4 regions of the Micromonospora sp. NPDC023737 genome follow, and region 4 is predicted to be linked to each of the others. Evidence: riboswitches for the same ligand, from Rfam matches in the RefSeq annotation. Region 4 holds a riboswitch; each other region holds the start of a gene.

The links. Region 4 has a riboswitch for cyclic di-AMP ahead of AB0F98_RS23380 (hypothetical protein). Riboswitches for the same ligand answer to the same signal wherever they lie in the genome.
Region 1: it holds a riboswitch for cyclic di-AMP, as region 4 does, so the genes downstream of both, AB0F98_RS00690 (C39 family peptidase) here and AB0F98_RS23380 (hypothetical protein) in region 4, are expected to answer to the same signal.
Region 2: it holds a riboswitch for cyclic di-AMP, as region 4 does, so the genes downstream of both, AB0F98_RS25075 (hypothetical protein) here and AB0F98_RS23380 (hypothetical protein) in region 4, are expected to answer to the same signal.
Region 3: it holds a riboswitch for cyclic di-AMP, as region 4 does, so the genes downstream of both, AB0F98_RS10010 (NlpC/P60 family protein) here and AB0F98_RS23380 (hypothetical protein) in region 4, are expected to answer to the same signal.

Annotation. Positions count from the first base shown of each region.
Region 1 is NZ_JBFAAL010000001.1:150,981-158,133, reverse strand. Features, by position in the region: gene AB0F98_RS00700 (hypothetical protein) at 1-380, shown strand, start outside; gene AB0F98_RS00695 (hypothetical protein) at 532-1,302, shown strand; cyclic di-AMP (ydaO/yuaA leader) riboswitch at 1,609-1,751, shown strand; gene AB0F98_RS00690 (C39 family peptidase) at 1,992-2,810, shown strand; gene AB0F98_RS00685 (alpha/beta fold hydrolase) at 2,933-3,676, shown strand; gene AB0F98_RS00680 (CDP-glycerol glycerophosphotransferase family protein) at 3,695-5,395, opposite strand; gene AB0F98_RS00675 (bifunctional cytidylyltransferase/SDR family oxidoreductase) at 5,439-6,935, opposite strand; gene AB0F98_RS00670 (ABC transporter ATP-binding protein) at 7,126-7,153, opposite strand, start outside.
Region 2 is NZ_JBFAAL010000014.1:111,527-118,679, reverse strand. Features, by position in the region: partial or broken gene AB0F98_RS25085 (MarR family winged helix-turn-helix transcriptional regulator) at 1-238, opposite strand, end outside; gene AB0F98_RS25080 (carbonic anhydrase) at 685-1,350, shown strand; gene AB0F98_RS25075 (hypothetical protein) at 1,486-2,502, opposite strand; cyclic di-AMP (ydaO/yuaA leader) riboswitch at 2,507-2,637, opposite strand; gene AB0F98_RS25070 (YibE/F family protein) at 2,804-4,165, opposite strand; gene AB0F98_RS25065 (heavy metal translocating P-type ATPase) at 4,466-6,484, shown strand; gene AB0F98_RS25060 (metal-sensitive transcriptional regulator) at 6,538-6,834, opposite strand; gene AB0F98_RS25055 (copper ion binding protein) at 6,981-7,153, shown strand, end outside.
Region 3 is NZ_JBFAAL010000003.1:261,931-269,083, reverse strand. Features, by position in the region: gene AB0F98_RS10050 (hypothetical protein) at 7-270, shown strand; gene AB0F98_RS10045 (e9imm peptide) at 371-571, opposite strand; gene AB0F98_RS10040 (class I SAM-dependent methyltransferase) at 625-1,269, shown strand; gene AB0F98_RS10035 (hypothetical protein) at 1,297-1,455, shown strand; tRNA gene AB0F98_RS10030 (tRNA-Gly) at 1,545-1,618, opposite strand; gene AB0F98_RS10025 (zinc metalloprotease) at 1,854-2,834, shown strand; gene AB0F98_RS10020 (pyridoxamine 5'-phosphate oxidase family protein) at 2,912-3,475, opposite strand; gene dcd (dCTP deaminase) at 3,575-4,153, shown strand; gene AB0F98_RS10010 (NlpC/P60 family protein) at 4,250-5,290, opposite strand; cyclic di-AMP (ydaO/yuaA leader) riboswitch at 5,303-5,439, opposite strand; gene AB0F98_RS10005 (N-acetylmuramoyl-L-alanine amidase) at 5,697-7,153, shown strand, end outside.
Region 4 is NZ_JBFAAL010000012.1:107,118-114,270, reverse strand. Features, by position in the region: gene AB0F98_RS23390 (AAA family ATPase) at 1-990, shown strand, start outside; gene AB0F98_RS23385 (cation diffusion facilitator family transporter) at 1,099-2,013, shown strand; cyclic di-AMP (ydaO/yuaA leader) riboswitch at 2,166-2,298, shown strand; gene AB0F98_RS23380 (hypothetical protein) at 2,312-3,376, shown strand; gene AB0F98_RS23375 (hypothetical protein) at 3,499-4,017, shown strand; gene AB0F98_RS23370 (SRPBCC family protein) at 4,048-4,518, opposite strand; gene AB0F98_RS23365 (STAS domain-containing protein) at 4,800-5,162, opposite strand; gene AB0F98_RS23360 (hypothetical protein) at 5,517-5,654, shown strand; gene AB0F98_RS23355 (hypothetical protein) at 5,877-6,284, shown strand; gene AB0F98_RS23350 (maleylpyruvate isomerase N-terminal domain-containing protein) at 6,435-7,073, opposite strand.

The DNA.
Region 1 (7,153 bases), on a different contig from region 4:
TCGCGGTCGTCGGCGCGCTGACCCTCGGGTCGCTCTCGACGCTGGGGGCCCCGCCGCACACCCGGGCCGTGGTCGAGCCCCCGGTGGCGTGCACCGAATCGCGGGCCTGCGCCTGTGCCACCGCGTCGGCCGGCACATCCAGCTTCCTGGCCATCGTCGTCGCGGACGACGCGCCCGCGGAGTTCGCCGTCGCGCTCCGGACCGCCGTCGAATCCGTAGGCTCAAGGGTCGCCCCGTCGGCCGCGCACGGTGTTACCCACGAGGTGTTCGCCTCGGCCGCACCGGTTGCCGACCCGGTCACCATCCAGGCGGGCGAGATGTGGCTCCCTCGCGGCGTGGTGGCAGCTGTCCGCTCTCCCCGAGCTCCCCCCGCCGCCTGACGCCGCCGGCGACGCGAGAGCGTTCCGCCGCCGCGCTCGCCGAACCCGTCTTCCGCGCCCGCTCCCGGCGCCCGGCGTGACCGACAAGGCCTCGCACCGGGTGCCGAGTGCGGCTCTCCCGCATCGCGTCTGCTCGCCGTGAGGTACCGACATGGAGAAGACCGTCCTTTACCAGTTTCTCGTCGAGGTGCCGCAGGCCGCCGCCATCTGGTCGGCTCTGCTGGTGCTGGCCCTGATCGTGCTCACGGTGCTGGTCGCCCGTCCGGAGCGCGACCGGCCGGAGGACGGCCGGTCCGCCTCGGCCGGGCCGGCCGACCGGGAGTTGGCCGCAGCCGAGGCTGCCGACCTACGGCGGTACGCCGACGAGGTGGCTGTCGCCGCGGCCGGTGCGGCGCAGACCGCGCGCCGTCGACGGGACGAGTGGCTGGCCGCCCAGGCTGACCTGGACCGGGCCTGGGCGGCGTACGACGAGGCCGAGAGCGCCGCCCGCCGGTACTGCGGTGCCGGCGCTCTGCCGCCACCCCGCACTCCCCACACTCCGGCCGAGTACGCCGCCCGGGAGCGGTATCTGCATCGGGCGGCCACGGCGGCGTACTGGCGAGGCGACCTCACCCTGCGCCAACTCGGCGACGTTTTCGGGTACCGCGACGGCTGGGATCCCCGTCTGCACCCCGTCGAGCAGGAGGTGCACCTGGCCCGGGTGGTCCGGGACGGCCGGCTGGCCGGCTACCGGACGGCCCAGGAGCGGGAGCGCAGTACCTGGCGGGACGCCGAACTCGCCGCCGAGGCGGCCCGTGCCCTGGCCACCGAGGCGTACGCGGCGGCGGCCCGCCTCCGGCCGGGCCGGCTGCCGGCGACTCGGCCCGCTTCCACCGCCCCCGCCCAGGTGGTGACCCGCTGGCAGCCGGCCAGGGTGGGCTGAGCGGGATGCCGGGCCGAATTCTGCCCGGCATCTGCGTGAGCCCGGTCACATGAATGGGGAAACGGTCAGCGGGAACAGTCGGCCCGAATCATCCCCGCCTTTTGGCAAGGTCTCCCTCGGCCTGTCCCGTTGCGTACCCAAGGTGCCGCCGGATCTGCTCGTCCCATTGAGTCACGTCAGCGGCCAAACGCCCGGAAAAATTGTTCGCCGAAACGGGTTTGAGCAGGTGGTGAAGGGTTGGCAGGCCCTCTGTCGACCAGTAGTGTCGGCGCGTCCGGTGCGGTAACCGATCGCAAGAGGCGACGCCGCGCCGACCCGCCTAATCGTGATTCCACGAGCCGGGGACCCACATGCACGTCCGGGGTGAATCCGCGAGCCACGGCCCGCGGTAGGGCGATCTTCCCGCCCGAATCCGTCAGCTAACCCGGTAGGCGGTGCCGGAAGGAGTTCCATCTCTGTGGTGCACGAACCCATCCCTCGGTCCTCCCCGACCCTCCACGGCGCCACGGTGCCCGTGCTCGCCCGTCCCGTAGCGACGAGCTGACTCCGGCACCCGCGTCTTTCCGCCCGACCCACCGGGCGTTCCCTGAGCGATCCACCAGCCGCCCGCGGACCAGGTCCGCGCGGTGACGCCTGCCCGGACTCCGGTCCGGCCGCCGGTCGCTCACCCCCCGAACCGTGGAGGAACCGTGAAGCACACCCTGAAGCGTCAGCTCCGTCGGCTGGCCACCCAGCGCCCCTACCAGATCGCCGCCGCGTCCGCCGCAGCCGTGGTGCTGGCGTCCACCACCGGCGCCCTGCTCAGCGGCGCCGACGACGCGCCCGCCGCACAGCGCGGCTCCGCCGCGGTGGCGGCCGAACTGCGCAGCGACGCCCGCATCGCCCCGCTCGACGACCAGCAGCTCACCACACCGGCGACCAGCTCGCCCACGACCAGTGCGCCGGCGGCGAAGAAGGCCGCGAACCCCGACCTGACCCGCAAGCCGGCAGCGCCCAAGCCGCCGGCGAGCAAGGTCCTCGACTACGACTACCAGGCGCAGACGACCTACTTCTACTGCGGGCCGGCCGCCACCCGGAACGCGCTCAGCGCCACCGGCATCGAACGCAGCCAGGACGACCTGGCCGCGCAGCTCGGCACCACCGAGATGGGCACCAACTCCGCCGAGGACACCACGCGGGTGTTGAACGCGGTGGTCAAGGGCAACCCGTACAAGACCACCATGTTCCCGAGCGCGCCGCGTCCCGCCCAGATGGACCAGCTCCAGGCCGACATCGTCCGGGCCATCACCGACGGGCGCGGCGTGGTCGCGAACATCGTCGGCGACGCCGTCGACACCGACGGTGGCTGGCACTCCTTCGGCGGCGGGCACTACATCGCCGTCGTCGGCTACCGGGACCAGGGCCGTACCGTGAAGATCGCCGACTCGGCGAACCCGGCGGTGCCGTCGTACTGGATCACCACGATCGACCTGGCCAACTGGATGACCACCCGCGGTTACTCCGCCTGACGACCGCGCTCACATCGGGCGCCGGCACCCTGACGCGAGGGGGCCGGCGCCCGTTGTCGTTCAGGGCGGCTGTCGGATGTTCACGCTCGCCGTGCCGACGCCGCCGGTGGCACACTGCGTCCATGAACGACGGTGGCGCGCGTACGGCCGGCCGGCCCACCCTCCTGCTGCTGCACGGCATGGGTGCGACCAGTGAGGTGTGGCTGCCCTGGGCGCCACTGCTGCGGCGCCGCTGGGAAGGGCGCTGGCTGGCGCCGGATCTGGCCGGTCACGGCACGTCGCCGCCGCTGCCCAGGTACTCCTTCGCCGCATTGGCCGAGCAGGTGGTCGCGGCGCTCGCGCCCGGTGACCGCCTGATCGTGCTGGGGCACTCACTCGGCGGCGTGGTCGGCCTGACGCTCGCCGCGCGCGGCGCCGGGCTGCCCGTCGCCGCTGTCGTCGGGCTCGGCATCAAGGCGGTCTGGTCCGACGCCGAACTGGCGAAGACGCGCGAGCTGGCCGCCCGCCCGGTCGCCTGGTACCCCACCCGGGACGAGGCCGCTCAGCGCTACCTGCGGGTCTCCGGGCTGGCCGGTCTGGTCGCTCCCGACGATCCGAGGGTGACGGCCGGGCTGCGTGAGGTGGACGGGCGCTGGCGACTGGCCATGGACCCGGGTGCGTTCGCGGTCGGCGAACCGGACCTGGCGGCGCTGGTGGCTGCCACCGACGTGCCGGTCCTGCTGGCGCGCGGCGAACACGACCCGCTGGTCACCGACGGGCAGCTCCGGCGCTACGGGGTGCCCGTCGCCGCGCTTTCCGGGCTCGGCCACAACGCCCACGTCGAGGACCCGGAGGCGGTGCTGGCGTTGGTCGAGACGTATCGCTGAGCCGGAACCGAAGCGGCCTCAGGCGGTGGTGGAGACGGCGTCGGCCTGCGGCGACCGCGGGGTCAGCGGCTTCCCGGCAGGCTCGAGTTCCCGCCGTGCGGCCTCCAGGAACGCCTCCGCGTACGACTCGGCCGGGAAGCCGCCGAGGTAGCGCCGCCGGGTCTCCCAACGCCGCGCCGACAGCGGGTCGGTGTCGAGCAGTTGGTCCAGCACCTCGTCCAGGTTGGTCATGTTCCGGCGCAGCACGTAACCGGCGGCGGCCAGCGGGAACCGCTCGGTGAACGAGTCGCCGTCGGTGCCCATGTCCGTCACCGCGAACGGCTTGCCGGAGTAGAGGTAGTCCGAGATCACCCCGGAGACGTCGGAGATCAGCGCGTCGGATCGGTTCACGCACTCCACCAGGTTGAGATCCCGGCCGGCCGCCGTGCCCCAGAGGTGCTGCCGTCCGGTCTGGGTCCGGTCGGCGGCCAGCAACTCGGTCAGCCGGCCGAGCTGCCGGGCGGACGCCGGGTTCTGCATGGTGTACGGGTGGGCGCGCAGGATGACCGTCACGCCCCGGTCCAGCAGCCGGCGCAGCAGCGGCTCGGCCACCGGCAGTGAGCAGTAGTCGGCGTCCGCGTGGTGACCGGTCCAGGTCGGGGTGTAGAGAACGGTGCGCGGGGCGGCCGCAGGCAGTCCTTCGGGGCGTACCTCGATCGACTCGACCTGCGGGCGGCCGACCACCACGAACTTCTCGGCCGGGATGTCCACGCCGACTCGTGCGTACCGCTCGATCGCGGCCTGTCCCGCCACGAAGATCCGGTCGAAGATCGCGGACACCGGGTTGGCGCTCGGCGCCTTGTCGCTGTCGCCGTGGTGCAACTGGACGTGGGTGAGCTGGGTGAACCGGATCAAGTGGCTGTTCTTGGCACCGTGGTTGACGTAGAACGCCGCCTTCAGGCTCGGCACCAGCACCTCGTCCAGGGCCCGCAGGGTGGGGCAGTAGACCACCGGGGCGGTGGTGGCCGCGGCGATCGGGGCCAGGAACTCCGGCTCGCGCAGCACCACCAGGAACGGTCGGCCGATCCGCTCCAGGTACGGCAGCCACATGGTGACCTGGTACTCCGAGCCGGGTGGGGCGGAGAAGTACAGGACGAACTCCGGCTTGTGCGCCTGGAGGGCCCGGCGTACCGCGCCGCCCGACGCGGGGGGCCGGAACCGCCGCCGGGCCAGGTCCGATCCGACCGCGCCGGCACCGGCCGCGACCAACAGGGCCAGGACCAGCGCCACCAGCGCCGGCAGGGTCACCGCGGCGGCCAGCGCCACCACGGCGATCAAGCCGAGCAGCGCGCCGCCGAGGTGCGCGGCGACCAGTGGGACCCAGGAGCGTACCGGCAGGTTCTCGGTGCGGACCTCCAGGCCGCCGGCCTGCCGCAGCGGCTCGACCAGCAGCACCAGCCCGAGCAGGACCAGCGCGGTGGCCGCCAGCGCCGGGTCGAACCCTCCGTCGAGCCGACGTGCGTACGCGACCAGCACGGCGGCGGCGATCAACGTCGTCTCGGCGGCGGTGTCCGCGCCGGGGCGGATCCGCCGCTCCGTCGCGGCCGCGCCGAGGGCGGCGACCGCCAGCACGAGTCCCCAGCCGGTGTCGCCGGTCAGCGCGGCGACGAGGAAGGCCAGCACGGCCAGCCCGATGCTCAGGCACCGGGCGATCAGCTTACGGACCAGGTCACCACGCATGTCGCTCCGTTCACGGCCGTTTCGAAGGTGAGCAGGCGGGCCGTCAGCCCCCGGCGTCGGCCCCGGCCCGCACCGCCTGGGCGGGCACCGCCTGCGGCGTCTCGCCCTGCGGCCGGCGTACGTCGATGACCTGCCCGGTGAGTTCGGAGATCAGCACGTCCAGCGAGGCCTGCGCCACCGCCCCCGCGGAGAGCAGCGTGTGCTCCGGCTCCTCACCGAAGGCTCGGGTGCGCATCGGAGTCGCGGTCCGCTCCGGGTTGATGCAGTTGACCCGTACCCCGACCTCCGCCCACTCGTCGGCCAGCGCCTGGGTGAGGTTGACCAGCGCGGCCTTGGTGGCCGAGTAGAGCGCGTAGCGCGCCCGACCCCGGGTGTACGAGCTGGAGGTGTAGAGCAGCAGTTGGCCCTTGGTCTGCTCGAGGTAGGGCAGGGCCAGGCGGGCGACGGTGACCGGCCCGACGAAGTTGACCTGGAGGACGCGGTCCATGCTCTCCTCGTCCATCTCGGCGAGGTTGCCCTTCTCCAGAACGCCGGCGGTGACGACCACGTGGTCGATCCGGCCGGTCGCCTCGAACGCCGTCTTCAGCGCCGCCTCGACGTCTTCGGGTCGCTCGACGTGGGTGCCGGTGCTGGTGCGGCTGAACGGGAAGACCTGCGCGCCGTAGCGGGTGGCGAGATCGGCGAGGTCGTGGCCGATGCCGTAGCTGCCGCCGAAGATGACGACGGTCCGCCCGGTCAGCTCTTCCCGGTAGCTGCGGTGGTCGGCGAGCCGGGGCGCCCGCGCGGCGGCGAGCTGGAAGAGCTTGTCCGCCAGGTGGACGTCGACGGGGTGGGTGACCTTGATGTTCTCGTCCGAGCCGTCGATCACCTTGATCGGCGTGCCGGGCAGGTAGCGCAGCACCACGCCGCAGTCGTCGGTGGCGGCGAAGTTCGGATCGCCCTCGGCCAGCCGGTAGGCCTCACGGATCGTGCCGGAGCGGAACGCCTGCGGAGTCTGGCCGCGCCGCAGCGCGGAGCGCACTGGGATGTCGGTGATGCACTCGTCCTCGTCCACCTGGATGATCGTGTCGGCCGACGGGATGGCCACGTCCACGGCCGAGTAGGTCCAGAGGGCGTTCACGCACTCGCGGACGATCCGGTGGCTGACCAGGGGGCGCACCGCGTCATGGAAGAGGACGTTGCAGTCCGCCTCGCCGATGGCCTCCAGCGCGATCCGGGTGGTCTCGTTGCGGGTGTCGCCCCCCTCGATCACCTTGCTGACCTTGCGCAGTCCGGCCTTTTCGACGATCTCCTTCGCGTCGGAGACGTGTCCGGCGGCCATCAGCACGATGATCTCGTCGATCTCCGGCGCGGCCTCGAAGACGGCGAGGGTGTGTTCGATGATCGGCTTGCCGGCGATCTTCAACAGTTGCTTGGGGATACCGAGTCCCAGTCTTGTCCCGGTCCCCCCGGCGAGGATCACAGCCACCGTCCGCGAGGGCCGCCAGGGTGCCGGCGTCGCCGGCGTGGCGTCCGTCGTGGTGGTGTGGCCCTGCGTCATTACCGTCCCTCGCTTCTGCCTGATGACGTGCTCTGTGTCCGGGTGACCGGATGGCTCGGCGACGGCCGGTAGGTCGAGGCCTCGAACCCGGCGTGCCATGAACCACGGGGTGGCGCCCAGAGAACCTTAGCGCCTATGACTGAGCGCACCGGCCGGGCCAGCGGACCCGGTCGATGCGCTCAGTCACGCACTACTTACCTTCGTATGCGTTGCAGACC
Region 2 (7,153 bases), on a different contig from region 4:
GGTTGATCGTGTACTCGTTGCGACGACCCACCCGGGTGCGGCTGAGGTAACCGCCGGCCTCCAGGTCGGCGACGATCGCGTGGGCGGCCCGCTCGGTGACCCCCACCTCGTGGGCGACGTCCCGCAGTCTTGCGGTGGGGTTGCGGGCGATGGCCAGCAGCACGTGTCCGTGATTGGTAAGGAAAGTCCAATTCCGGGGGCTGCCGTACCCGCTTTCGGTCGTCGCCATGGCCGTCATCGTAGGGCCCGAGCCCGCCCATTCGTCCTCATCGATCCCCGGTGCATGGTCAACTCGGGTTCCTTGAAGTCGGGGCATCGTCACGTCCCGGACACGGCGACATCAAGCCGGACACCGCGGCATCAAGGAAGTCGAGTCGATCACCCGCCCGTGTCCCCTCTGACGGCGAGGCCCCCGGGCGGCTAGGCCCCCCGGGCGGCTAGCCCCCCGGACGGCGAGGCCCCCGGACGGCGAGGCCCCCGGACGGCGAGGCCCCCGGACGGCGGGCGCTCCAGTGGCGAGTGCTGGGTTGCGGCGGGACGGGCCAATCGAATGTCCGCGAATACCTGAAACGCAAATCACGTATATCTTGACGTGTCTTCGGGTGGGTGTGACCGTGGATCGGGAACCCGCGGCGGTGACTGTGGGTCATCAATTCGATCGCATAGAGAAGTCGAGGTGCGGGGATGAGCGGACCCGAAGCGCCGGTCCTGCGTCCGGAGCAGGCACTGGCCGAGCTGATCGCGGGCAACCACCGCTTCGTCACCGGTACCCCGAGGCACCCCAACCAGGACGCCGGCCACCGGGCCGCGCTCGCCGACGAGCAGCACCCGTTCGCGGTGATCGTCGGCTGCTCCGACTCGCGCCTCGCCGCTGAGATCATCTTCGACCGCGGGCTGGGCGACCTCTTCGTGGTTCGTACGGCCGGGCACACGACCGGGCCGGAGGTGCTGGGCAGCGTGGAGTATGCGGTCACCGTGCTGAACGCGCCGCTGGTCGTGGTGCTCGGGCACGACTCCTGCGGCGCAGTGCGGGCGGCCCGGGAGTCCCTAGCCACCGGCACGCCGCCGCCCGGCCATCTGGACGCGGTGGTGGACGCCGTGCTTCCCAGTCTCCGCCGCGCCGAGGCCGAGGGTGTCGACGATCTGCCCCGCATCATCGACATCCACATCGCGCAGACCGTCGAGGCCCTGCTCGACAACTCCGCCGTGCTGGCCGCCGAGGTCGCGGCCGGGCGGTGCGCCGTGGTCGGCATGTCGTACCGGCTGGCGGCCGGTGAGGTCCACCAGGTCGCCGGGGAGCTCCCCGCCGCTGCCGGTTCCAACCCGGCGTCGGCCGTGCCGCTGGGCTGACACCGCGCGTCGGCCGCACCGCCGGGCCGCCGAGACCGCATGTCGCCCGCGCCGCCGGGCCGATACCTCCCAGGCAGAGCGAGAAGGGCCGCCCCGCGAATGCGGGGCGGCCCTTCTCGGCGTTCCGGCCGGTCGCTACAGAAGCGACATGTGTACGTGGTCCGTGTGGTTGGACGGGCCGCTGTAGGACTTCCAACCTGTGGCCGGGAACCAGATCTGCCGGTTCCAGATCACGTAGTAGATGCCCAGCCGGTCGGCGTTGCGGATGAGGAACGCCGCCACGTTGTTGCCGTACATCCGGGTGTCGTCGTTGTGCCAGGGGGAGAAGCCGCTCTTCTGCAGTGACCAGTCGCAGGCCCGACCCTTCGGGTGCTCCCACGGGCCCCCCGGTCGGTAGCAGCCGACGAACCGGTTGAAGCCGGCCCGCTTGACCTCCTTGTACGCGTGCAGCGTGCGCGGCGTGACGCAGCCCGAGGTGGTCGGGTCGTTCTCGCTGCACGACTCCGGCTTCCAGTCGCCGTCGGCCGTACGGCCGGGGCCGATCCTGGCCACCGGGGAGGTGGCCGAGACGAGGCCGCCGGTGAATCCCTTACCGCCGACGAGAGCCAGCGCCTTCTCCGCCTCGCGCTTCTGCTTCGCCATGATGGCGGCCTGCTTCTGCTGCTCGCGGACCTCGGTGTCGATGGCCAGCTTGGCGAGCTCGGCGCGGTGCTTGACCTCGTTGATCCGGGCGAGCTTCTGCGAGTTGACCATGTTGAGCTCGTCGAGCCCCATCACCCGCTCCACGAAGGAGTCCGGGTCGTTGCTCGTCAACAGCATGCCGACCGCGCCCATCCGACCGGTGCGGTACGACTGGGCCGCGATCTGGCCGACCTGCGGCGCCAACGCGTCCAACTCGGCCTCGGCCTGCTTGACGTCCAGGCCCAGCTGCAGCTGGCGCTTCTTGGACTTATCCAGCTTGGCCTTGGCGGCGGAGTAGTTGCGGTTCGTCGTCTCGACGACGTCGGTGAGCAGTGGCGGGTCGTCGTCCTCGTGCCCGGACGGGGTGGCGGGCTTGGGCGCGGCGGACGCCGGGAGGGGCCCGGCGAGCACGGCCAGCGCGGCGAACACGGCCACCACGGGTGTCAACCAGCGGCGTAGGGGTGCCGTCACAGTGTTCCCTTCCGTCGACCGCCGACCGGGTTAGCTGACGGGTTCGGGGCGGAAGTGGCCCCTACCGCTGACGCGGATTCACCCCAGGTACCTGGGTTCCCGGTTCGCCGTACGGCGATTGGGCGGTGGTACCGCAGGCGCCGCTGCGCGCCTTCGGCGGTAACCGGCAGCGAGGTTACCTGAGAGTCGGCGCGGGGATCTACGCCCGGATGCCGGCTAAAAGCGTCATTTCGCCAAAGCGCTGGGTAGCGAGTGGCGTAGGTATCGCGCCGTCGAGCCCGGGCGGTCACGTTGAGGAGTGTCACCATGCGCTCTCCGTTCTCCTGTCCGGGTCGGGCCGGCCACCGGAGGCGGCGGGGGGTGGGTCCAGGGTCGGATCGGGCCGAGCGGCGCTCAACGCTTCCAGCACGTCGGTCCGGTCGAATCCGGGGCGGGCGGTCGGGTCGACCGGGGCGGGATCGTCGCCGGCCGGTGTGCTGACGGACCGTCCGGCCGTGGTGACGATCGCGGCCAGGCCGGTGGTGAGCGGAACGGCGGCGATCAGCCCGAGCGTCGCGACCGCGCTGCGGACGATCTCCTGGGCCAGGAACTCGCTGGTGAGAATCTGGCTCACCGGGCGCGAGTCGGCGGTGAGCAGGAGCAGCAGCGGCAGCGAGGCGCCCGCGTACGCGAGCACGATGGTGTTCACGGTGGACGCGATGTGCGCGCGGCCGACCCTGGTCGCGGCCCGGTAGAGCTGGAGCCGGGACAGCCCCGGGTTCGCGTGGGCCAACTCGGTGACCGTGGCCGCCTGGGTGACCGTGACGTCGTCGAGCACCCCGAGCGACCCGATGATGATCCCGGCCAGCAGCAGGCCGCGCAGGTCCACGTCGCCCTGGAACATCGACAGGGTGAGGGCGTCCTCGCTGCCGAATCCGGTGAGGTGGGTGGCGGCGGTGGCCAGGGCGCCGAGGACACCGGTGAGTACCAGACTGCCGAGGGTGCCGAGTACGGCGACCGAGGTCTGCGCGGTCACACCGTGCGTCAGGTAGAGCACCACGAACATGATCAGCGCGGCGCCGACCACGGCGACCAGCAGCGGCGGGTGCCCGGCGCCGATTCCGGGGAGTACGAAGGTGAGCAGGATGCCGAAGCTCGCGGCGAGACCCGCGAGCGCGGCCAGGCCCCGCCACCGGCCGAACGCGACGATCGCGGCGGCGAAGATCAGCGCGAGCCAGCCGAGCGGCTCGCCGCGCTGGTGCTCGGCGACGTTCCAGCTCGACGACGAGGGGTCGGCCGGATCGGTCAGCTCCACCACGACGACCTCGTCACCGGCCTCGACGGCGGGTGCGCCCGGGCCGTCCGGGATAGGCGCCTCGACTTGTTGACCGGCGGCCGGGCCGTTCTCCACGCGTACGGTCACGGTGCCGCAGCGCGTCGGCTGCGCACCGGGCATGTCCTCCGGCGTCTCGGCCGGGTTCGGGCAGGCTTCGCTCACCACCCGGGTGACGGTGCCGTGGTACCGGGCCGGGTCCCCGCCACCGTCGGCCTCCGGTGCGCCCCGCGGCCAGAGCAGCACGGCGGCGACCACGGTGGCGACGACGAGCGGCACCACGGTCACGAGGAGGACCCGTCGCACCCCCGGCGGGGCGGACGGCGTGGGACGAGTGTGGTCGGCGCCCATCACGAATCTCCCAACGACTCCGGGGCGGGGTACGTACCGGTGGCGCGATCGGTCAGCGGCGTGGGGCCGCCCCGCCAGGCAAGGTCCGGAGGGTCATCGTCGGAATGCTAACCAGGTGGTTCTCCGGCGCCCGTTCGCGCCCGGCGGTGTCACGCTGCGTGGCGGCGAAGGCACGTGTCACGCGGTGTTGGCGATGGCATCTGTCGCGGCGCGTGGCGGCGAAGGCACCCGCGTCGGCGACCGAACGGGCATGTTGGTGTCATGCCCGCACATCCGTCGCACCATCCTTCGGGCGCATCCATGCCGACCCACGGCAGCGGTGGGCACGACCGGCACGCCGGCCACGACCCGGCGATGTTCCGCAGGCGGTTCTGGTTCTGCCTGGTACTCACCGCGCCGGTCGTGGTCACGAGCCATATGGTCATGGACTGGTTCGGCTACCGGATCGAGGCGCCCGGACTCACCTGGGTCGGCCCGGTGCTCGGCTCGGTGGTGTTCTGGTGGGGCGGCTGGCCGTTCCTGGTCGGCGCCGTACGCGAGGTGCGCGACCGGGCGCCGGGCATGATGCTGTTGGTCGCCATGGCGATCACCGTCGCCTACGGCGCGTCGCTCGCCACCAGCCTGGGCGCCTTCGACCTGGACTTCTGGTGGGAGCTGGCGGCCCTGGTCACCATCATGCTGCTCGGGCACTGGCAGGAGATGCGGGCGATCGGGCAGGCACGTGGCGCGCTGGCGGCCCTCGCCGCGCTTCTGCCGGACCGGGCCGAACGGGTCGCGGAGGACGGCCGTACCGAGCCGGTGCCGGTGACCGACCTGCGGACCGGCGACGTGGTGCTGGTCCGGCCAGGTGGCCGGGTGCCGGCGGACGGACGGGTCGTGGACGGCGCGGCCGAACTGGACGAATCGATGATCACCGGCGAGTCCCGGCCGGTGCCCCGGTCCGTCGGCGACCGGGTGGTGGCGGGCACCGTGGCCGCCGACTCGGCGCTGCGGGTCCGGGTCGAGGCGGTCGGTGAGCAGACCACGCTCGCCGGCATCCAGCGCATGGTCGCCGAGGCGCAGCAGTCCAGCGGGCGGGCTCAGGTGCTGGCCGACCGGTTCGCGGCGGCGCTGTTCTACGTGGCGATGGCCACCGCCGTGGTCACGGTGCTGGTGTGGACGCTCATGGGCAGGGGCGACGAGGCAGTGGTGCGGGCCGTCACGGTGCTGGTCATCGCGTGCCCGCACGCGCTCGGCCTGGCGATCCCACTGGTGATCGCGCTCTCCACCGCGCTGGCCGCGAAGTCCGGGATCCTGGTCAAGGACCGGCTGGCGCTGGAACGGATGCGGACCGTCGACGCGGTGCTGTTCGACAAGACCGGCACGCTGACCCGCGGCGAGCACGTGGTCACCGAGGTGGCCGCCGTCTCCGGTGTCGAGCATGACGAGCTGCTGCGGCTCGCCGCCGCCGTCGAGTCGGACAGCGAGCATCCGATGGCCCGGGCGATCGTCGCGGCGGCGGGGGCGCACGGTGGTGCCGCACCGGCGACCGGATTCCGGTCGCTGCCCGGCCGCGGGGTGGAGGCCACCGTGGCGGGCAGGGAGTACGCGGTCGGCGGCCCGGCGCTCCTGCGCGAACTGGATGTACGCCTGCCCGACGAGCTCCGGGACTCGACGGGTCGCTGGACCGCCCGCGGTGCGGTGGTGCTGTACCTCGTCCGGCGGCCGGTCACGGTGCTCGGTGCGCTGGCGCTCACCGACGAGGTACGCCCCGAGGCGCGCGAGGCGGTCGCCGAACTGCGCGACCACGGCGTACGGACCATCGCGATGATCACCGGCGACGCCCGGCCGGTCGCCGAGGCGGTCGCCGCGGACCTCGGGTTCGGCGCTGGTGACGAGGTGTTCGCCGAGGTGCTGCCGGCGCAGAAGGACGCGAAGGTGACCGAGCTGCGGCGGCGTGGGCTGACCGTGGCGATGGTCGGTGACGGGGTGAACGACGCCCCGGCGCTGGCCAGGGCCGACGTGGGTATCGCCATCGGGGCGGGCACGGACGTGGCGATCGAGTCCGCCGCGGTGGTGCTCGCCTCCTCCGACCCGCGCGGGGTGGGGGCGGTGATCCGGCTCTCGCGTGCCTCGTACCGGAAGATGCTGCAGAACCTCGCCTGGGCGGCGGGCTACAACGTCGTCGCCCTGCCGCTGGCCGCAGGGGTGCTGGCCGGGGCCGGGCTGTCGTTGAGCCCGGCCGTGGCCGCGGTGCTGATGTCGGGTTCCACCATCGTGGTGGCGCTCAATGCCCAGCTGCTGCGCCGGGTACGCCTCGACTCGGCGAACGCAGGCTGACCGTTGCGCTCGCCGTGGGTCGCGGGCGCCTCGCGCCGGCTGGGCGGACCCGGTCAGCCGCGCTTCATGAGCCGGCCGATCGCGGCCATCATCTCGGTGGCCATCTCGTCTGCGCGGCCCTCGGCCGCTCCCTCGTGCATGCAGTGCCGGGCGTGCCCGTCGAGCAGCCCGAGGGCGACCTTGTCCAGCGCGGCCTGGACGGCGGAGATCTGGGTGAGCACGTCGATGCAGTAGCGATCCTCGTCGACCATCTTCTCGACGCCGCGCACCTGCCCCTCGATGCGGCGCAGCCGTGCGAGCAGCTGATCTTTGCTGGCCGTGTATCCGCGGATCGGGGTCGGTGTGGTCATGCCGGCAAGGATAGCCTACCCCCTGGGGGTATGGTACGGTCCCAGTGTCCCGATACCCCCGCCCGGTATTTGAACCGGCTCGGGGCCGAAGTCTGCCCGGCCGGTACCCCCAGGGGGTATAGGCTGGCGATGGAAGGAGAGATCCGATGGTCACCACGACGTACCAGGTGCAGGGCATGACCTGTGGCCACTGCGTGAGCGCGGTCAGCGCCGAGGTCGGCGCGATCACGGGCGTCAGCGACGTCCAGGTCGACCTGGCCACCGGCCGGGTCACCGTCACCAGCGAGAGCCCGCTGGAGGCCAACGTGGTGCGCGCCGC
Region 3 (7,153 bases), on a different contig from region 4:
CGCGCATTGCCTGAGTTCTCGGGTCCGAACGACCCGTACTTCGGCCTGCCCCTCTGGCTCTCGCTGGAGTGCCGTGGGCGGGTGCTCTGGGCGTACAACGTCGAGCACCTGGACCTGCTGGAGGCGTACGTGTCCGCTCGGTTGCGGGAACGCGGCCAGTACATGGGAAGCCAGAGCCTGGTTGAACGCTTGCCCGCGTGGATCAAGCTTGGCAAGCACCGCGCCGAGCTGCTGGACGCAATAGGTCAACTTCGGGCGCTACTTGCCTGACCGCCGGCGAACCGGCCGAAAATACAACAGCGACGGCGCGGACGGTGGTGCAGCGGATCTCCTCGTCGGGCAGTCGTAGGCCGTCCGGCGACAAGTGCGGTTAGTTGGCCGACGGCGGCGTCCATGGTGTGGAGCGCCTCGCGATCGGTTGGTAGGCGCTGGCGCGGTCGACGACCTCGGCCGTCGTCAACTCCGGCGTGACTGCGTAGATCAGATCCGAGATGTCCGGGTAGCCCAGGTCGCGTTCGAGGCGGTCCAGCCAGTCGCCCCGCTCGGCGAAGTCCGCAAAGTCGTACCGCATGATCCGCTCGACGAGGACAACCGCCTCGCAGCGCTTGATCTAGCGTTGCCGCCATGGGCGTTGAGGGCTGGATGGCGGACACTCGCACCTCCTACGACACAGTCGCTGCTAGTTATGCGGATCTTCTGCGCAACTTCCTGGATGAAACGCCCTACGAACGAGCGACTCTGGCTTTGTTCGCCAGCTTCGTTCAGGCCGCTGGTGGTGGGCCAGTCGTGGACGTGGGCTGTGGATCAGGGCGCATCACCGCCCACCTGCACAAGCTCGGCGTGGACGCCTTCGGAATCGACCTGTCGCCAGTGATGATTGAGGTGGCTCGGCGTGACCATCCGGGGCTGAGGTTCGAGGTGGGCTCCATGACCGACCTGGACCTGGCTGAGGGCTCGGTCGCCGGCTTGGTCGCCTGGTACTCGCTGATCCACATTCCCGACAACCAGGTCGGCTCGGTCTTCGCACACTTCCGACGAGTGCTGCGTCCCGGCAGCCCTCTACTGCTCAGCTTCCACGTCGGTGACGAATCACGGCTCAAGACTCAGGGCTACGGCGGCCACCCGATGAAGGTTTACGTCCACCGTCGGCAGCCCGCTCGGGTGGCGGCATGGCTGCAAGAAGGCGGCTTCACGGTCGAGGCACAGATGACTCTCACCTCGGCCGAGAGCTCGCTCGGCGGGATCATCTTTGCCCGTCGCCGGTCTTGAGCGGGCCACGATTCGCCCCAGGCGGCCATGATCTACCAGCACGCCAGCTCGGAGGCGGATCGGGCCATCGCCCAGGCGGTGAGCGACGCGGTGAAGGCCGAGCGCAAGAAGGCCAAGAAGTCGGCGGCCGGCCCCTCGGACAAGGCGACGGGCAAGGGCAATAAGGCCGGTAAGAAGCGTGGCTAGTGGCCCGTGGATGGCCCATCGGGCGCTGGCGGCCCGTGGAACATCGAAGGCCCTGGCTGGGACTTGCGTCCTGGCCAGGGCCTTTCGGTTGGAGCGGGTGACGGGAATCGAACCCGCACTGTCAGCTTGGGAAGCTGATGTTCTGCCATTGAACTACACCCGCAGCGGCACCACTGTACCCGAGTCACCGGTCACCCGCATCCAGGTACCCCCTTGGCACACCGGCTGCAACCCGGCGCCGGACGGGCTGGCGGACCAGCGCTCACGCCCCGACAGATGGTTTCACCATGGCAAGGTATAGGTGTTCTCAAATCTCTCGATGACTTGTAGCGTCTGCCTCACGTTCTCAGCCACGGCGTGACACACCTCCTGTCGCGCTGCCAGAAAGAGGTGGGCCCATGGGACTCCGTCCCAATCTGCTGACCCGGCGTACCGCCGGCGTCGCGTCCACGACCCTCGCGCTGCTGCTCAGCACGGCCGCCGTGGGCGTCCTTCCGGCCGCTTCGGCCGTCTCCGCCGCCCCTGCGGGCACCTGCGTCGAGCCAGCCGACGCCCACGCCGACGCCCGCGTCAAAGCGGGCAGCGCCGCCAAGCACGAGCCGAACGAGTTGACGGCCACCCAGATCAAGGAGCGCGAGGCCGACCTGGCCGCCGCGCTCCGCGAGCGCGCCAACCGGCGTACGGGCGCTGTCGCACCGCTCGCCACCGTCACGATCCCGGTGGTCGTGCACGTGATCCAGGAGAACAGCACCCGGGCCGGCGGCAACATCCCGGACTCGATGATCAACAACCAGATCACCGTGCTGAACCAGGCGTACAGCGGGGCGACCGGCGGAGCGGCCACGGCCTTCGCCTTCCAGCTCAGCAAGATCAATCGAGTGGTCAACCCGTCCTGGTACCCGATCCTCGACGGCTCCTCGGCCGAGCGTTCGATGAAGTCGGCGCTGCGTGAGGGCGGCAAGAACACCTTGAATCTCTACCTGGGCGACGTGACCCCCGGCCTGCTCGGCTGGGCGACCTTCCCGCAACGACGGCTCAACAGCGCCGACGGCGTGGTCGTGCTGAACGAGTCGCTGCCGGGCGGCAACGAGACCAACTACAACCAGGGCGACACCGCCACCCACGAGGTCGGCCACTGGCTGAACCTCTACCACACCTTCCAGGGCGGCTGCTCCGGCTCGGGCGACAGTGTCGATGACACCCCGGCCGAGGCCACGCCGGCGTACGAGTGCCCGACCGGTCGGAACACCTGCAGCGCTGCCGGCCTGGACCCGATCACGAACTTCATGGACTACACCTACGACTCGTGCATGTACCAGTTCACCCCTGGGCAGGCGAGCCGCATGTTGACCGCGTGGAACGCCTACCGCGCGGCCTGACGTCGACACGTAACGTCGGCGCCGGCCCTCTGGACGGACAAGGGCCGGCGCCGACGTTTCACTCCCCAGGAACGCGTTCAGGCTGCCGAGCGGTGGACGTCGCGGCGCCCGTGGCGGGCGGGACGAGCCTGCGGTACGACCGGAGTCAGATCGGCCGGCCGATCGTCCGCGTGCGGGTCGAGCCAGACCTGCACGCCTGGGCGGCCGCACCCCTCGCCCGGCCCACCGGCGCTGCCGGAGTCGCGCCGAGTCAGCATGGCCACGTCGACGGTGAATTCGAAGAGCCGCCAGTCGACCTGGGACGCTGCCCCGGCCCTGGCCGCGAGCCGGGCCACCCGGGCCTGGTCGGTGACCGGGTGGGCGTGCCCCGCCACGTACGCCTCGTCATCGGTCTCCTCCGGCGGGAAGGAGTGCAGTGCGTAGCGCCCGTCCCGCTCCAGGTCACGCCGTTTGGGCGAGTCGATGATGAAGCAGAAGAGCCCCTCGTCGGTGATCACCGGAGACACCGGGTGCACCCGGGGCCCGCCGTCGGCACGGACCGTGGCCAGATAGCCGAAGCCCGGACCGTACTGCTGCATGAGAACGCGGATCCCGTCGGCGAGCCGGGGCTCGTCAGCTGCGAATTCGGACCAGGAAGCCATGCAGGCATTCTATCGAACAAATGTTCGACGAGCGACACGACGCGCTGGTCACCGACACCGGATTCGAGTCGTCCGAACGGGCCTCGCTATGGTGGTGCGATGCTGCTCTCCGACCGCGACCTGGTCTCCGAGATCAAGGCCGGCACGCTCGGGCTGGAGCCGTTCGAGCCCACCCTGGTGCAACCGTCGAGCATCGACGTACGTCTCGACCGGCTCTTCCGGGTCTTCAACAACCACCTCTACACGCACATCGACCCGGCACAGCAGCAGGACGACCTGACATCGGTGGTCGAGGTACCCGACGGGCAGCCGTTCGTGCTGCACCCGGGGGAGTTCGTGCTCGCCTCGACGCTCGAGGTGATCTCGCTCGGCGAGCAGCTCGCCGGCCGGCTGGAGGGCAAGTCCAGCCTGGGCCGGCTCGGCCTGCTGACCCACTCCACCGCCGGCTTCATCGACCCGGGATTCTCCGGCCACGTGACGCTGGAACTGTCGAACGTGGCGAACCTTCCGATCACGCTCTGGCCGGGCATGAAGATCGGCCAGCTCTGCATCTTCCGGCTCTCGTCACCCGCCGAGCACCCGTACGGTTCGGCCGTCTACGGCTCGCGCTACCAGGGTCAGCGTGGCCCGACGCCGAGCCGGGCGTGGCAGAACTGGCGCACCTGGCCCACCCGCTGACCGGCGATCGGCCCCGGAACCCGACGCACCTCGCGCCTCACCAGGCGCACGGAGAGGCCCCTCCCACTCGGTGGAAGGGGCCTCTGCGCGGAACGATCAGTCGGGACGACCGAAGCTGTGGATGGGGCCGTCGTCGACCTTCTTCATCTTGATCGGCACCCCGGCCTGGGAGGCGTGCACCACCCATCCGCCGCCGACGTACATGCCGACGTGGTGCAGGTCGCTGTAGTAGAAGACGAGGTCGCCGGGGCGGAGGTTGGCACGGCTCACCGTCTTCGTCACCCTGCGCTGCTGCGCGGCGTTGTGCGGCAGTGACACCCCGGCCTTGGCCCAGGCCGCGAGCATGAGCCCGGAGCAGTCGTACGAGTCGGGCCCGTCGGCTCCCCATACGTAGGGCTTGCCGATCTGGGCGCAGGCGAACTTCACCGCCACCCCGGCGGCGCCACCCGGATAGGTGGCCGGGCACGGGGCCGGACGCAGCGGGCCGCCGCCGCCGTTGCCGTACACCTTGATCCGCAGCTTCTGCAGCCGGTCGATCTCGGCGTTGATCTGCTTCTTCTTCGCGGCCAGCTGGGCCTCGGTCCGGGTCAGCTGGGCGACGAGCTCGTCCAGCGGCGCCTTCTGCCGGGCCAGTTCGTCGCGCAGGTCGACGACCTGGGCGACGTCCGTCTGCTGGTTGTGGGCGAACCGGTCGAGCAGCTCCAGCTGGCCGACGACGTCACTCGGTGACTGGCTGCCGAGCAGGGCGTTGACGGTGGACAGGTTCTCACCCTTGTACGCCCGCACCGCGAGCACGCCGACCTTGTCCATGGCCTGGTCGATCCGGAGTTGCAGTGGCTTGATCCGAGCAGCCAGCGCATCGGCCTGCTTGCGCTTGGCCACGAGCTCCTGACGGGTGGCGTTGTGCCGCTCGATCACGGGTTCGAGCTTGTTCCAGTCCTGGTCGATCTGGCGCTCGATCTCGGCGACCGACGGGTCGGCGTGCGCCGCTGTGGCACCGCCGGTCAGGACGACGCTGACGCCGATGAGGGCGGCGAGGACGGTGGTGATGCGGGACCAGCGTGGACGCGGCGCACCCGTCGTCGGGCCGGCTGTCGCCGACCGTCCGGACGGCGGCCGCGGGGCATGGTGTGCCACCGGGCTCCGTACTCCTTCTTCCTGACCGCCTACCGGGTTAGCTGACGGGTTCGGGCGGGAAGGTCGGCGCCCTACCGCAGTGGCTGCGGATTCACCCCGGAAACCTGGGTCCCCGGCTCGCTCGGCGAGCGACTCGGCGGTGTCGGACCGTTACCGCCCGGGTTGGACGGACCTGCTGCCGGCCGACGAATGATCAGCCTAGAGAGCGCCGTTACCGATCCGCAACCCGTCAGACGGTGACACTCCGTGTGTGACGCAGCGGGAGCGCACCCCTCGTGCGATTCCGAAGATTTTCTTCCGAACCCCCCGATCAATGGAAAGGTATTGACCAGGGCGCGACGGTGGAGCGAAGGTGACCAATACCTAAGACCCATCCGTACCTGGGGGTTCGATGCAACGATCGACCATGTCGAGGAGCAGGCGCGCCCTGCTCGCCGCCGCGGTGGTCACCGCCGCCGCGGCCGTGCCACTGACCGGCGGCCCGGCCGGGGCCGCGCCGGCCGGCGACCGTCAGCAGCAGTACGCCGCCGCGGCGAAGGAATACGGCGTGCCGGAGAGCGTCCTGCTCGGCGTCTCCTACCTGGAGTCCAGGTGGGACACCCACGCCGGCAGGCCCAGCACCAGCGGCGGCTACGGGCCGCTGCACCTCACCGACGCGGCTCACGTCGCGAGCCTGACCGCGGGCCACCACGTCCACCAAGGCGAGGACCCGCGCGGCGACACCTCCCGGCCGCTGACGGTCGCCGCGCCCGGAGGAGCCGAACCGTCCGCCGCGCCGGCGTCCGCGGCGCTACAGACCCTTCAGGCCGCCGCAGCGCTCACCGGGGCCGACGCCAGGGCACTCCGTACCGACCCGGCGGCCAACATCCGTGGCGGCGCGGCGCTGCTCGCCTCGTACCAGAAGCAGCTGGGCGGCCCGGTCGGCTCGGAGACCGACCCGGGAATCTGGTACGGCGCGGTGGCGCGCTACTCGGGAGCCGACACCGAGGAGACCGCTTCCGCCTTCGCGGACGAGGTGTACGACCAGATCCGCGCCGGTGCGAACCGACGAACCGACGACGGCCACCAGGTCACCCTCGCCGCGCACCCGGTGACCGCGCGGGCGGACACGGTGCACCGCCTCGGGCTGCGCAAGTCGCAGCGCCCGGACCGGGTGGAGTGCCCGGTCCGGCTCGGCTGCGAGTGGATTCCCGCGCCGTACGAGCAGTACGGCCCGGGCGCCGGCGACTACGGCAACCACGACCTGGGCGACCGGCCGGCCCAGCAGAAGATCGAGTACATCGTCATCCACGACACCGAGGGGTACTACGAGCCCAGCGTCGGCCTCGTGCAGCAGGCCGACTACCTGGGCTGGCACTACACGCTGCGCTCGGTGGACGGCCACGTCGCGCAGCACGTTCGGACCAAGGACGTCGGCTGGCAGGCCGGCAACTGGTACGTGAACGCCAAGTCGATCGGCATCGAGCACGAGGGCTTCGCCGGCCATGGCACCTGGTACACCGAGGCGATGTACCGGGCCTCGGCCAAGCTGGTCCGGCACCTGGCGCTGAAGTTCGGCATCCCGCTGGACCGGCAGCACATCATCGGGCACGACAACGTTCCCGGCACCGTCGCCTCGACCGTGGCCGACATGCACTGGGACCCGGGCCCGTACTGGGACTGGTCGCACTACTTCGATCTGCTGAAGGCGCCGTTCCGGACCACCGGCACCAAATGGACCGGCCTGGTCACCATCGACCCGGACCTCGCCGTCAACCGGCCGGCGTTCGTCGGCTGCAACCAGCAGCCGCCGGGCGTGCCGAGCCCGCCGCCGCCGGCCGAGCCCTGCCCGCTACGGGGTTCCTCCGCGGTCATCCTGCACAA
Region 4 (7,153 bases):
GACCGGCCGGAATTCCGGGAGTTCCTCAAGGCCTGGTGGCCGAGGCTGCACCCCCGGCACGTGCTGGGTTGGCTGGCGCGCCCCGAGCGGCTGCGCCAGTACGCGGGCGGCGTTCTCTCCGGAGCGGAGATCCGGCTGCTGGCGAGCGCGTACCGGACGCTGGACAGCGAGGGGTTGACGATCGCCGACATCGCGCTCCTCGACGAGCTCGACGCGCTGCTCGGCAAGCCCGTGCAGCCGGCCCGGCGGAAACGGGATCCGTTCCAGCTGGCGGGTGGCGTACGTGAGCTGAGCACGTACGCGGACCGGCAACGGGCCGCCCGGGAGGCGGCCCGGGAGCGCCCGGCCGACTACCGGGAGTACGCGCACGTGGTGGTGGACGAGGCGCAGGACGTGTCGCCGATGCAGTGGCGGATGATCGGCCGCCGTGGCCGTCTGGCGTCCTGGACGGTGGTCGGCGACCCGGCGCAGACGGCGTGGACCGGTGATCCGGCGGAGTTGACGCGCGCCCGGGACCAGGCGCTGGGCCGGCGTCGTCGGCAGAACTTCACCCTCACCACCAACTACCGCAACTCGGCCGAGATCTTCGCGGTGGCGGCGGCCGAGATCCGCCGGCTCGACCCGGACCTGGCGCTGCCCACCGCGGTCCGGTCCACCGGGATCGATCCGGTCGAGCTGGCGGTGCCGCGGGCGGAGCTGGAGAGCGCGACGGTGGCGGCCACCGCGGCCCTGCTGGGTGAGGTGGAGGGGACGGTCGGAGTGATCACGCCGGCGCCCCGCCGGGACGAGGTGGCCGGCTGGCTCGGCACGGTCGGCGGGTCCCGCCTACAGGTGGTGACCAGCCTGGAAGCGAAGGGTATGGAGTACGACGGGGTGGTGCTGGTCGCGCCGAGCGAGATCCGGGCGGATCCCGGCTCGGGCGTCCGGACGCTCTACGTGGCGCTCTCCCGGGCCACTCAGCGGCTCAGCACGATCGACCCGACCGGCTGACCGGTCCCCCGGCGGCTCTGCCTCAGCCCCCGGCACGGCCGACAGTTGCACACATTGCGATGTGAGCATATGTTTGAGAGGTTCCGACCGTCGGCGGAGGGTGGTCTCGTGGGCGCAGGGCATGGCCACGACGAGTCGGTGGTGAACGCCGCGCAGCACCACCGCGGCCGGCTCTGGGCGGCATTCGCCCTGCTGGCGGCCCTGATGCTGGTCGAGGCGGTCGCCGCCTTCCGGACCGGCTCGCTGGCCCTGCTGTCCGACGCCGGGCACATGTTCACCGACGTGCTCGGCATCGGCATGGCCCTCGCGGCGATCACCGCCACCCGACGGGCCGGTCACGACCCCCAACGCACCTTCGGCCTCTACCGCCTCGAGGTGCTCGCCGCGCTGGCGAACGCCGTACTGCTCTCCGGGGTCGCGGTCTACGTGGTGGTCGAGGCCGTCGGCCGGTTCGGCGACCCGCCGGAGGTGCTCGCCGGCCCGATGCTGGCGGTGGCCGTGCTGGGCCTGCTGGCCAACGTGGCCGCCTTCTGGCTGCTGCGACCCGGTGCCCGGGAGAGCATCAACCTCCAGGGCGCCTACCTCGAGGTCCTCGGCGACCTGCTCGGCTCGCTCGGGGTGATCGCGGCGGCGCTGCTCATCACGTTTACCGGCTGGTGGTGGACGGACCCGTTGGTGGCGGTGGCGATCGGCCTGTTCATCCTGCCGCGCACCTGGCGGCTCGGGCGGGCGGCGGTCCGCATCCTGGTCCAGGCCGCCCCGGAGCATCTTCAGGTGACGGCGGTGCACGACCGGCTGGCCGCGGTGCCCGGCGTGGCCGGCGTACACGACCTGCACGTCTGGACGCTCACCTCGGGCATGGAGGTGGCCTCGGCGCACCTCACCATGGCGCCCGGCGCGGAGGTCGGCACCGTGCTCGCGGCGGCTCGGGAGGCACTCCACGAGGACTTCCACATCGAGCACGCGACGTTGCAGATCGAGCCCGGCGCGGCCCCTGGGGCCTGCGGGGCGGTCGAATGGTGACGGGAACACCCGGGGTTTTCGGACGCATGATGCGGTTATGCCGTAATTTCCGGTGAGCCCAGCGGCACGGGGAGTCACAACTGCTGCACGAGTCCCACCGGCACCGGTAGGCTCGGTCCCGGTCTCCGCCAGGAGGCGCCCACCAGCGCCGGCGGCGACCGCCGCCTAATCGCCGACGTTCGGCGAGCCGGGGAACCACGTTCCTGGGGTGCATCCGCGCGAGCGGTAGGGATCTTCCGTCCCGAACCCGTCAGCTAACCCGGTCGGCGGCTGACGGAAGGACATGTGCATGCCAGTAGTGGCACCCGTACGACGACGCGCCGCCCGGATGGCGGCCCTGATCGCCGCGGCGCTCGCCCTCGCCCTCGCGGCCACCCCCGGCACCGGCACCGCGGCCACGCCCCCGGCGGCTCTGCCCGCCGCGGCCCCCAGCACCGACGCCGAGGGCGGCACCCCCGCCCTGCGCGCCCAGTTGGAGGCGGCCAGCAAGGGTTGGCTCGACGCGAAGGCAGCCCTGGCCCGCTCCGTGACAAGGCAGCAGCAGCTCGCCGACCGGCTCAAGAAGACCGACGCCGAACTGGCGGAGCGCAGCGGCAAGGTCGGCGAGATCGCCGGGGTCGCCTACCGCACCGGCCGGCTCGGCGCGGTCTCGGCTCTGCTCAGCAGCAGCAGCCCGGAGGGCTTCATGGACCGCGCCGCCGCCCTGGAGGCCGTCGCTTCCAACGAGGACCGGGCGCTGCGTGACCTGATGGCGACCCGGGACGAGGCGAACCGGACCCGCGTCGCGCTGAACGGTGAGATCAAGGAGCAGCGCAAGCAGGTCGCCGTGATGGCGAAGCGCAAGCAACAGGCCGAGCGAGCCCTCGAGGTGGCCAACGCGACAGCGGTCCATTCCTCCGCCGGCGGGTCCAACCGGGGCACCTCCACCGCGAACGCCGACCCGGCGCCACGCAACCCAGACGGCTCCTGGCCCAAGGAGTCGTGCAGCGTCAACGATCCGACACCGGCGAGCGGCTGCATCACCCCGCGCGCGCTGCACGCGCTGGAGCAGGCCAAGGCGGCCGGCTTCAGCCGCTACGTCTCGTGCCATCGCAACGGCGGTTCCGGCGAGCATCCCAAGGGGCGGGCATGCGACTTCGCCGCGCAGAAGAACGGCTTCGGCGGTGACGCCACCGGCGGCGACAAGACGTACGGCAACAACCTGGCCGCGTACTTCATCCGCAACTCCGACCGGCTCGCGGTGCTCTACGTGATCTGGTACCGGCAGATCTGGCTGCCCAGCAGCGGATGGAAGTCGTACAGCGGGGCGGGCGGAGACCCGTCCAGCGATCACACCAACCACGTGCACCTCTCGGTGTACTGACGCCGCGGTGCGGGTGGCGGCCCCGGCGGCCACCCGCACTGCCCGGGTACGTTCCGCAACGTAGCCACGATGTCGCCGGCCGGCGGACGATCCGGCCGGCCCGCACGGGCAGCATCGAGGCCATGACCCGAACACCGCCGACCGTGCGTAAGGCTCTGCTCACGCTGCACCTGGTCACCTCACTGGGCTGGCTCGGGACCGACCTCGTACTGCTCGCGTTGGGCGTGGCGGTGCTGCGCGGCGCCGACGCAGCCACGGTCTATCCGGTCGCCGCGTTGATCGGCACGACGCTCTTCACGCCGCTGGCCGTAGCGGTGTGGGTGGTCGGCGTGGCCAGCGCCCTGCTGACCCCGTGGAAGCTGTTTCGGTACCGCTGGGTGCTGGTGAAACTGCTGATCACCACGGTGATGGTCGGGCTCGTGCTGTTCCTGCTCACGCCGAACCTGCGCGCCGCCGGCGACCTCGGGGCCGCGCTTCCGGCGCACGACCGCGCCGACCTGGTGATCGCGCCCGCCGTGTCGACCAGCTTGATGATCATCGCGACGGTGCTCTCGACGTACAAGCCGTGGGGGCGGATGCGGCCGGCCGGACCGGCGGCGAGGCGCGGGCGCCCCGCGGTGGCCGGCCGCGCGGGTGCCTGATCGTTTCGCCGGCCGCTGTCGCGGTGCCGGTCATTGTGCGGTGGGCGGGCTCTCCCGGTGTCGTTCGAGCGCGGAGACGAGCCGGTTGGCCAGTGCCAGGTGCGCCGCGCGGGCCTGCCGGAAGGCGTACGCGAACAGCGGCGCCGGCGCGGCGAGGGTGATCTCGACGTCGATGCGCACGAGCCCGTCCGCCTCGGCACGCAGCAAGGTGTGATTGCGCACCATGGTCGCCGGCCACTGCCGAGCCACGGTCACGATCTCGTCGTCCGCCCGGACCAGCACGTCGGCCCGGTACGTCACCGGGAACCGCAGCGACCCGGCGGCCAGCCGGTCGGTGATGGCGTAGCTGGCCCTGGCTCCCGGCCGGGGCGGCAGGCGGCGGACCCGGACGACCAACGGGTGCAGTGCGCCCTGCCGGCCCAGGTCGCCGAGCAGCGCGGCGGCGTCGGTCAGGGCACAGCGCGCCTGCACGGTGTAACTGAAGGAATCGCGCCTGAGCACACCGCCTCCCGCCGTCGCCGGTCGCCCGATCCTCGCCTACCCGAGGCGGGGTGGCAACGGCTGAGCGGGCCACGGAGCGCATGCCGTGGTTTCGGATACCTGTCGCATGACGGGCGGCGCGGGCCGCGGGAGCCGGAACCAGGGCCGGAGGCAGCGCGTGAACGGACACGCGTTCGCGCCACTCCCCTGCTCATGGGGTGACCGTGGACCTCGCGAGCCCGCCTACGGGTGACCGTGGGCCTCGTGGACCTCGCGCCGACCCGGACGAGGGGTGGCGCGACTCAGGCGCCGGGAAGCACCTCAGGTGTGGCGGTGCCGGCGTAGTAGGGCTCGGGAGCGCCGAACAGGCCGAGCAGGCCGGTCACCCAAAGCTGCCGGTGCACGAACCGGCTCGGCTCGGTGACGGCGAGCTTGACGCCGCTCACCTCGGCGGTCTGGAAGCCGGCGACCATCGCGCTGATGCCGACGGAGTCGATGAAGGTGACGAGGCGCATGTTGAGCTCGATGCGCGCCGGGCGCCCCTTGGCCAGCACCTCGGCGATCGCTTCGCGCACCTCGTACGCGGTGTCCACGTCGATCTCGCCCCGCGGGGCGATCTCCACGACACCACCGGGAAGAACCGACTTCACGATCGACAGGCTCACGCGAGCACCTCCACCCGCCCGTCCCCCGGGCGTCTCATCAGTACGCGGGCCGCGACCGAGAGTATTCCTCCGATGGCCTCGGTCGCCACCCCCGGGGGATGAGCAATTCGCGGATCAGGGCACATTTCGTCACCCCTGTCCGGATTCTTCTCTTCGTCTGTTCGTTCAACGGCCCGTCGCGGGCCGACGTATCGCCGCCCAGGGTAACCGGTGAAGGCCAGTCGGGCCGAAACGACGCGGCCCCGGACGGCTCCGGACGTCATGACCAGGCATCGATCGGTCCCCGCGAGCCCGATTCGCGCTTGCCCCTGCCGCCTAGCATCGGCCGGGAGTCCACCACAGAGGGGATGATCAATGATCAAGAGACTGGCCACGCTGGCCGGCGTCGGTGCCCTGCTCGCCCTCGTACTGGCCTGCGGCTTCGGCGGTGGCGACGACGATGACGATGACGACGACTTCGCTCGTGGTGCGGCCGTCGTCCTGGCGCGCTGACCGCGACACCTCCTTCTCGGACCTGCCGGCCGCCCGATCGCGGCCGGCAGTTCGATGCCGGGGCCGAACCGGGACGTGCCGGTGGATGACCCGGGTGGGCGGTTCGGTGGGTTTGGGGTGCCGATGGCCGGGGCACTGCCGGGTAGGCCAACCGTGACGCGCCGGTCCGGACGGCCGATGCCGACCCGGCCACCGCGGCCGGCACCCCGAGGAGGTAACCCGATGTTCGGAACGAACCTGCTGGACCGCCGCAGCAGACCCGAGCGGATCGCGGACCACGCCTGGCAACACCTGGTCTCCACGGTCAACGCCGCCGGGGACACCGTCCGAGGCACCGCCCGCTCCGCCCAGCGCGGCGGTCACCGCCTCGGCGACGGGGCAGGCGACCTGGTCGGCAACGCCGCCGACGAGGCACGCCGCCGAGCCACCTTCGCGTTCGATGCGCTCGCCGGTCGCCGACCGGCGCTGCCCTGGACGCTGCTGATCGGCGTGGCGCTGGTCGGTGCCGCGATCGGCTGGGCCGCCGGCACCGCCGCACGGGCCGCCGGGAGTCGCGAGGACCGCGCGGTCGACGACATCGACTTCGTGGATGTGGACCGCCCCAACTCCCCGGTCGACCTGGACACCTGACCGGAGCGGACGCGACACGACCGCGGATCCACGTCGGACGACGGGTTCGAGCGCTGGGAGGCGGCAGCGCGGGCCACCGGGTTTCGCTGAAGTCCGGGGTGTCCGGCGTTCGATGACACCCCGGACATCCACGAGGTCGAGTCGGTCCGGTCAGATCGCGTTGATCCTGTCCGGGGCACGTTCGGCGCGAGCCAGGGCGCGCAGCACGGCCGGCTGGCCGTGTCGGCGTACCGCCAGCCGAGCGAGCAGCGACAGCACCGGCTCGATGGCGTCGGCGGGCAGTTCCGGGGTGGCCACGCCGACACTGACCGCCAGGTCGTCCGAGTGCACGGCCAGCTCCATGAGCCGGGTGGTCAGGAAGTCGTCCAGGGTGAGTGACCAGGGCCCCCGAGCCAGGTGCACCACGCGCTCCGCCGGCTCCCGGGTCAGCGCCCCGGTGAGCCGGTCCACCGCCTCGGTCGTACGCGCGACCAACGCGTCCGGCCCCTCCTGCGCGAGGCTCTCCCCCACCCGACGGATCCCCACGTTCACGTCGTCGTCGACGCTCGCGCCGAGCCAACTCCCCCGCGCGTAGTGCTCGAGCAGCTCGATCGGATCGCCCGGCGGGACCGGCTCGGCGAGCATCGTTTCGACCTGGAAGACCTGCGAGGCGAGATGCCCCGCGAGGCCGGCGACGCCGAACTCGGCGAGCGCACTCGGTTGCTCCCAGCGCTCGGCGACCGCCGGGTCGTCCAGCAGCCGCACCGCCGAGCGAGCGGCCGTGAGATAGGCCGTCCTGATCGAAGCCATGTCGCACCTCCTCGGGTTGGGACCACGGCGAGCCTAGACCTCGCCCCACCACCAAGATCGTCGAGGGCGATCACCCGGGT